Candidatus Microthrix parvicella Bio17-1: one gene and its partner. Each later gene encodes a partner of the first gene's protein in a complex. Links are inferred from orthologs where the notes say so. Each region holds a gene or a part of one and is shown on either strand. Other genes may lie near its edges. The genes, in order: uvrA and mfd.

Evidence for each region.
Region 2: the proteins of uvrA (region 1) and mfd are in contact, whole or in part, in a crystal structure (PDB 4DFC), measured with the Escherichia coli proteins. The link is inferred for Candidatus Microthrix parvicella Bio17-1 from one-to-one orthologs.

Annotation. Positions count from the first base shown.
Region 1 is NZ_AMPG01000002.1:792-4,476, forward strand. What follows is about bases 19-3,398. They hold uvrA (excinuclease ABC subunit UvrA), read right to left. Parts: upstream 3,075-3,398; coding sequence 219-3,074; downstream 19-218. Other genes in these bases: MPARV_RS0108185 (acyl-CoA dehydrogenase family protein), read left to right, coding at 3,191-3,398. Also shown: more of MPARV_RS0108185, read left to right, coding at 3,399-3,685. UniProt on the Escherichia coli protein: The UvrABC repair system catalyzes the recognition and processing of DNA lesions. UvrA is an ATPase and a DNA-binding protein. A damage recognition complex composed of 2 UvrA and 2 UvrB subunits scans DNA for abnormalities.
Region 2 is NZ_AMPG01000002.1:855,694-860,296, reverse strand. Bases 270-4,567 are described here. They hold mfd (transcription-repair coupling factor), read left to right. Parts: upstream 270-665; coding sequence 666-4,367; downstream 4,368-4,567. Other genes in these bases: MPARV_RS0112105 (SurA N-terminal domain-containing protein), read left to right, coding at 4,431-4,567; MPARV_RS0112115 (FAD-dependent oxidoreductase), read right to left, coding at 270-572. Outside these bases: more of MPARV_RS0112115, read right to left, coding at 1-269; more of MPARV_RS0112105, read left to right, coding at 4,568-4,603. UniProt on the Escherichia coli protein: Couples transcription and DNA repair by recognizing RNA polymerase (RNAP) stalled at DNA lesions. Mediates ATP-dependent release of RNAP and its truncated transcript from the DNA, and recruitment of nucleotide excision repair machinery to the damaged site.

The DNA of each region.
Region 1 (3,685 bases):
GATGTCGACGCCGGGCACCCGTTCGTCACGGCCGACGCAACCACCGGCCCCGACCCGCGGCGCCAGGACGCGCGAGGCCGGGTGGTCGGCAACACACAGGATGTCTGCGGCGTACTGAACATTCAGGAATGCACAATCGACCCGACGCTCAGCCACCAGATACCTCCAGAGACGGTCGCCGCCATCATGAGGGGCGCCGGACTCTTGAACCAGCAGGGTTAAGCGGGTTCGAGGCCCAGCATCGGGGCCAGGAATGCGCCGGTGTAGCTCCCGGGCACCTTGGCCACCTGTTCGGGAGTGCCCTCGGCCACCAGCGTGCCGCCGCCGTCACCACCCTCGGGACCCAGGTCGATCAGCCAGTCGGCCGACTTGATCACATCCAGGTTGTGCTCGATCACGACGACCGAGTTTCCGGATTCAACGAGGCGCTTCAGCACGATCAGCAGGCGGCGGGTGTCCTCGAAGTGCAACCCGGTGGTTGGTTCGTCCAGCAGGTACACCGTGTTGCCGGTGGAGCGTTTGGCCAACTCCGAGGCCAGCTTCACCCGCTGGGCCTCACCACCAGACAGTGTGGTGGCGGGCTGCCCAAGGCGAACGTAACCCAGGCCGACGTCCACCAGCGTCTCCAGATGGCGGGCGATCACCGGCTGGGCCTTGAAGAACTCCAGCGCCTCGTCGATGGGCAGGTTCAGCACCTCGGCGATGTTCTTGCCCTTGTAACGCACCTCGAGGGTGTCGCGGTTGTAACGGGCACCGCCGCACACCTCGCACGGCACGTAGACGTCGGGGAGGAAGTGCATCTCGATCTTCAAGGTGCCGTCGCCCGAACAGGCCTCGCAGCGGCCACCCTTGACGTTGAAGCTGAAGCGACCCGGCAGGTAGCCGCGCACCTTCGCCTCGGGGGTTCGGGCGAAAAGCTTACGGATGTGGTCGAACACCCCCGAATAGGTGGCCGGGTTGGACCGGGGGGTGCGCCCGATGGGCGACTGATCGATGTCAATCACCTTGTCGACGTGTTGCAGGCCCTCCACCTTTCGGTGGTGCCCCGGCGCCACCTTGGAGCCGTAGACGTGTTGCATCAACGAACGCATGAGGATGTCGTTGATCAGGCTGGATTTACCTGAGCCGGACACCCCGGTGATGCACACGAACGAGCTCAGGGGAATGCCGATGGTGAGGTTCTTCAGGTTGTGCTCGCGGGCGCCGACGATGCGCAGCCAACGGTCGCCGGGGGCTCGGCGCCGATCCGGCACCTCGATCATCATGTTGCCGGACAGGTACTGGCCGGTGAGACTCTTCTTGGACTTGAGGAGGCCCTTGACGGCACCGGCGTACACCACTTCGCCGCCGTGCTCCCCAGCGCCCGGGCCCACATCGACCACGTAGTCGGCCGCTCGGATCGTGTCCTCGTCGTGCTCGACCACGATCACCGAGTTGCCCAGGCCCCGAAGCCGTTCCAGCGTCTCGATCAACCGATGGTTGTCGCGCTGATGCAAGCCGATCGACGGTTCGTCCAGCACGTACAGCACACCGACCAGGCCGGAACCGATTTGGCTGGCGAGGCGGATGCGCTGGGCCTCGCCCCCGGACAGCGTGGCCGCCCCCCGGTGCAGGTTGAGGTAGTCGAGGCCGACGTCCACCAGGAAGCGAAGGCGCGCGTTGATCTCCTTGAGCACACGTTCGGCGATCAGCAGTTGCCGGTCGTCCAGCTTCATCACCGACAGGCGATCGGCTGCGTCCGAGATCGACATCGACGACAGGTCGTGCACGTTCAGGCCGTCCAGCGTGACCGCCAGCGCCAGCGGGTTCAGCCGGGCACCGTCACAGTGCGGGCAGGCAACCTGGCGCATGTAACTCTCGGCCTGCTCCCGCGCCCAGTCGCTGTCCGCCTCGCCGTGTCGCCGCCGCAAATACGGGATGGCCCCTTCGAAGTTCGCCTGGTAGCTGCGAGTGCGCCCATAACGGTTCTTGAACTGCACCTGCACCTTCTTGGTGGTGCCGTGCAACAGCGTTTTGCGAGCCTTGGCGGGCAGATCCTCCCACGGCGTGTTCAGGTCGATGTCGCGCTCCTCGCCCACCGCTTCCAACAACCGGTGGAAGAACTTGGCGTGTCCGGATGCCCACGGGGAGATCGCTCCCTGGGCCACCGTCAGCTCGGGGTCGGGCACCACCAGGTCGGCATCCACCTCAAACACCGTGCCCAACCCGTCACAGTGCTCGCACGCGCCGTAGGGCGAGTTGAACGAGAAGTTGCGCGGCGAGAGTTCCTCGAAGCTCTTGCCGTCGGAGGGACGCGACAGCTTCTCGGAGAACGTCAGCGTTTCCGGTTTGCCGTCCTTGGGCACCAGTTCGACCATGGCCAGGCCCTCGGCAAGCCGCAACGCGGTCTCCATCGAGTCGGTGAGGCGACGCTCGATGCCGTCGCGCAACACCAGACGGTCGACAACGACGTCGATGTGGTGGATCTCGTAGCGAGCCAGGCCGTTGTCAACGCCCAACGCCACCAGGTCGGCCAGTTCCTTGACCTCGCCGTCCACCCGCACCCGGACGAAGCCCTCCTTGGACAGATCGGCGAAGAGCTGTTCGTAGGTGCCCTTGCGTCCCCGAACCACCGGCGCAAGCACCTGGAATCGGGCTCCCTCCTCCAAGGTCAGGACCCGGTCGACGATCTGCTGGGGCGTCTGGCGCACCAGTTCCTCGCCGGTCTCAGGGTCGTGCGGCACGCCCACGCGGGCAAACAGCAGCCGCAGGTAGTCGTAGACCTCGGTGACCGTGCCCACGGTGGAGCGCGGGTTGCGTGACGCCGACTTCTGATCGATCGAGATCGCCGGCGACAGGCCCTCGATGAAGTCGACGTCGGGCTTGTCCATCTGGCCGAGGAACTGGCGGGCGTAGGCCGACAGCGACTCGACGTAGCGGCGCTGACCCTCGGCGTAGATCGTGTCGAATGCCAAAGACGACTTGCCCGAGCCCGACAGTCCGGTGAAGACCACCAGCTTGTCGCGGGGCAACTCCAGGTCGACATTGTGCAGGTTGTGTTCCCGGGCGCCTCGAATGCGAATGGTGTCTGCCACGAGGCTGCACACTACTACCGCCACCCAGTCGGGGAACACCTGTTCGCAACCGGTTGGGGTTCCATCCGGCGCGATGGCACCACCCGCCCCTACTTCTCAGCCCTACCATGGCCCACATGGACTTCGACCATTCCGAACGTGCCCACATCGTCATGGAGCAGGTGGAGCGCTTCATCCGCGAACGCGTGGTCCCCAACGAGGCCACCTATCAGGAACAACTGACGGGAAGTCCCGACTGGACCCGGTGGCGCGTGCCACCGATCGTCGAACAACTCAAGGGGCAGGCAAAGGAGTTGGGACTGTGGAACCTGTTCCTCCCAGACGAGACCCACGGTGCCGGGCTGAACAACCGTGACTACGCCCCCGTCGCCGAGTTGACCGGCCGCAGCTTTCTCGCTCCGGAGGTGTTCAACTGCGCCGCACCCGACACCGGCAACGCGGAGGTGCTGGTGCAGTATGGATCGGAGCTTCAGAAAGAACAGTGGCTGCTGCCGCTGCTGGACGGCGAGATCCGCTCGGGCTTCTCCATGACCGAGCCGGCGGTCGCCTCCAGCGACGCCACCAACATGGCGGCGACCGCCGAGGTGGAGGGCGACGAGGTGGTGCTCAAC
Region 2 (4,603 bases), 850 kb from region 1 along the record:
CCGCAGTGGATGCAGCCGGTGCGATCCGGGCCGACCCCGCCAAAGTAGGGGTCCTTCTCGGTCACTCCCGGCGTGCCCAGGTAGACCCCCACCGGCGTCGGTCCGAACGTGTCGCCCACCCCCATCCGGGTTGCGACGTTGGCCATCACGCGATCGGAAGGGGTCGTCCGGTTGTAGCGGGTGACCCCCAGCATGCGGGACGCCTGGTCGTAGAACGGGGCGAGCTCACGTTTCCAGTCGGTGATGTCCGCCCACTGCGGGTCGTCGTAGAACGCATCCTTGGGCGTGTACAGCGTGTTGGCGTAGTTCAGCGAACCTCCGCCGACGCCGGCCCCGGCGAGCACCATGACGTTGCGCAGCAGCGAGATCCGCTGCATGCCGAAGCACCGCAACGCCGGCGCCCAGAGGAACTGCCGTAACCGCCATGAGGTTGCCGGGTACGTGGACTCGTCGAAGCGTTGGCCCGCCTCGAGCACGGTGACGTCGTACCCCTTCTCGGTCAGTCTGAGTGCGGCGGTCGATCCGCCGAACCCGCTCCCAACCACGATGACGTCAACCCGTTGCATCTCCATGCCTGCGTTGTAACACAGGCCGGGCCTCCGCAGGCCTTCGGTGGGCCCGATGACGGCTGCGTGCTTCCCGGAGCACGCAAGTATCCTCCCCGGGTGCCCCTGAGCTCCCTGGCAGCGCTGCTTCGAGACGACCCGTCGGTGCGTGATGCGCTGGGCCGGACGGCCGCCACGGTGGCGGTCCCCGAGGCGGTGCGGGCGGCCTACATCGCTGCAATCGCCGAGACCTCCAGCCGTTCGCCGATTGTGGTTGCCGTGCCCACGGTGGCCGAGGCCGAGACGCTCTGCGACGACCTGGGCACGTGGTTGGGGCCCGACGCGGTTGAGTGGTTTCCGGCTTGGGAGACGTTGCCCTTTGAGCGGGTGAGCCCGTCGACCGAAACGATGGGTCGCCGCATGCGGGTCATGTGGCGTCTTGGCGACCCTGCACGCAGCCCCCGGGTGGTCGTGGCACCCATTCGCGCCCTGTTGCAACGGCTCGGCCCGCACATCGAGGAGACACGGCCGGTGATCGTGGGTGTGGGCGACACGGTCGACTCGACCCAACTCGTGGATGAACTGGTCGGGTGGGGGTATCGCCGTGAGTATCAGGTGGAGCACCGCGGTGAGGTGGCGGTCCGAGGTTCGATCGTCGACGTTTTTCCGGCTACGGCCAATTCGCCGGTGCGCATCGATCTGTGGGGCGACGAGGTTGAGCGACTCACCGAATTCTCGGTGGGCGATCAACGCTCGGTGGCCTCGATCTCCGAGGTGGAGATCCACCCGGCCCGCGAATTGTTGGTGACCGAGGAGGTGGCCGTGCGGGCCGCCAGGCTCGTGTCGGCCGAGCCCTGGGGCGCAGCGCAGTGGCAGCGCCTGGCCGACGGCGAGACGTTCGACGGCATGGAGTCGTGGCTGCCGTGGCTGACCGACACCGAACACGTGCTGTTCGATCTGCTGGACGCAGACGCCCAGGTGCTCTTGGTGGAGCCCAAGCGACTGGCCGACCGGGGCGCCGACCTCTTGGCGGAGGAGGCCGACCTGGCCGATTCGCTCGCCCGTACCTGGGGCACCGACGGCGCCTCGCTCCGTCGTCTGCACCTGCACTTCGACCGGCTGTTGGCACACACTGCGGCGCCCGCCTGGTCGGTGCTCGCCACGGCGTCGGGTCCCGACGTGCCCGTGCTGGAGAGCCACCGGTGGCCCACTGCGGTTGGCGGGGGCGAGGCCCTGACCGCTCGGCTCGGGTCGTTGCTCGCCGATGGCTACCGGGTGGTGGTCGCCGCCCACAACGCAGGCTCGCTCGATCGAATCGACGGGATGTTGGGTGACTCCGGCCTGACCCTTGCCCGGCACGACGCCGGCGTCGATCCCGAAGGATTGACGCTGGCCCGACCCGGTGGTCACCTGACGGTGGCACCGTTGCACGAGGGCTTCATCGCGTCCGAGGCCCGCCTGGCGGTGCTGGCCGAATCGGACCTGACCGGGCGCCGTCGAACCCACCGCAAGCCCAAGACCCCACGTAAGGCGTCGCGTGATGCCCAGGCGTTCTTCGCCGACCTGGCGCCGGGCGCCTACGTGGTGCACCACCACCATGGGGTGGCCCGCTACGGGGGCATGGTCACCCGCTCCCTGCCGGGGCCCAACAACACGTCGGTCGACCGCGACTACCTGCTGTTGGAATATCGAGGTGCCGACAAGCTGTACGTGCCGTCGGACCAGATTGACGCAGTGCGGCAATACACCGGCGGATCCACCCCCACGCTGTCGCGTATGGGTGGCTCGGACTTCGCCCGCACCAAGGCCAAGGTGCGCAGCCAGGTGGCCGAGGTGGCACAGGAACTAGTGGTGCTTTACCAACTGCGCACCCAAAGCGAGGGCCACGCGTATCCGCCCGACACGCCCTGGCAGACCGAGTTGGAGGAGGCCTTCGAGTTCACCGAAACCCCGGACCAGGACCGGGCGATCGACGACGTGAAGGCCGACATGGAGTCGGACCGTCCGATGGACCGCCTGGTGTGCGGCGACGTCGGGTTTGGCAAGACCGAGATCGCCCTCCGGGCGGTGTTCAAGGCGGTCCAGGACGGTCGCCAGGCCGCGATCCTGGTGCCGACCACGCTGTTGGCGTCGCAACACTTCACCACGTTCAGCGAGCGCTTCGCTCCGTTTCCGGTTCGGGTTGAGGTACTCAGCCGATTCCTCACCTCCGCCCAGGCCAAGCGTGTGCTGCAGGCGCTTGCCGCCGGCGAGGTGGACGTGGTGGTCGGCACCCACCGCCTGCTGGGCGCAGACGTGTCGATCCCCAAGTTGGGGCTGCTGGTCGTTGACGAGGAGCAGCGCTTCGGGGTGAGCCACAAGGAGCGCATCAAGGAGATGTCGGTGGGCGTCGACGTGCTCACCCTGTCGGCCACCCCCATCCCCCGCACGCTGGAGATGAGCCTCACCGGCATTCGAGACCTGTCACTGCTGCACACCGCACCCGCCGAACGCCAGCCGATCCTCACCTACGTCGGCGAGTTCGACGATGCGCCGGTGGCGGAGGCGATCCGGCGCGAACTGCTGCGTGAGGGTCAGGTGTTCTACGTCCACAACCGGGTGGAGGACATCGACCGGCGGGCCTCCCAGCTGGCCGAGTTGGTACCCGAGGCGCGCATCGCGGTTGCGCACGGACAGATGGACGAGGGCACGCTTGAGCAGGTGATGCTCGACTTCTGGGAGGGCCACTACGACGTACTGGTGTGCACCACCATCATCGAGTCGGGCATCGACATGCCCATGGTGAACACGCTGGTGGTCGAGCGCGCCGACCTGCTGGGGTTGGGCCAATTGCACCAGATCCGCGGGCGGGTGGGCAGGTCGGGCCAGCGGGCCTACGCCTACCTGTTCTACCCGCCCAATCGTGAACTGACCGAGGAGGCCTACGAGCGCCTGAAGACCATCGGAGAGAGCACCGAGCTTGGTTCGGGATTCCGCATCGCCATGCGTGACCTCGAGATCCGTGGCGCAGGCAACCTGTTGGGCACCGGCCAGTCCGGCCACATCGCAGCGGTGGGCTACGACCTGTACGTCGAGATGGTGACCCAGGCGATCGCCGAACTGTCCGGCGAGCCGGTGCGCCAACCCGCCGAGATCAAGCTGGACCTGCCGGTCGACGCGCACCTGCCCGACGACTACGTCGCGCAGGAGGATCTGCGTGTCGAGGCCTATCGGCGTTTGGCCACGGTCACCAGCCAGGCGGAGGTGGACGACATCGCAGCGGAATGGATCGACCGGTTTGGCCCAACGCCCGAACCGGCGCTGGCCCTGCTGTCGGTTGCCCGGGTGCGAGCCGAATGCTCCCGCATCGGCATCACCGAGTGCACCGCCACCCGCAACCCCGACTTCTCGGGTCCGCCGCTGCGGGCGGTGTTGGCGCCGGTGGAGCTGGGCGCATCGGCACACATGCGTCTCGACCGCGCGTTTTCGGGCGCCGTGTACAAGGCGGAGCCGGCCCGGTCCACCAACAGTTCCGCCACCACCCCGGGGGTGGGCGGTGGGCAGCTCCAGGTGCCGGTGCGGGCCGGGCACGGGTTGACCGAGGACCTGGGCACGCTGTTCGCCCAGCTCTGGCCGCCCGAAGGCACGGAGCCGCCTCCGTTGCCCCGGCCCACCGGCGGTCACGCCTCGACGGCACCGCGACGGCGAAGCACGATCGGCTCGCGGCCGCCGGCCCCAAATCGGAGACCCGCCCCATCGCCCGGCGATCCAGCTGCCATCGCCGAGGCTGAGGCCCGAGCAAAGCGGGTGGCCGAACGCCGTGCCCGGCGCTCGCAGCGGTAGCTCGCCGGGCGATCGGTCGGGTGGGGCGGCCGGCGCTACCATCGCGGGCGCACCATCCCCTGCATGCCTGGAACCCCTCTGACCATGTCGCTGATCAGCCCGCCCGCCCGAGTCCGGACACTTACCGCCTGTGTCGCCGTCGGTGCGCTGACGTTCAGCGGCTGTGGCGTGGCCGCAGAGACCACGGCCGCCACCGTGAACGGCGAGACGATCACCGACGCCCAGGTGGAACAGGC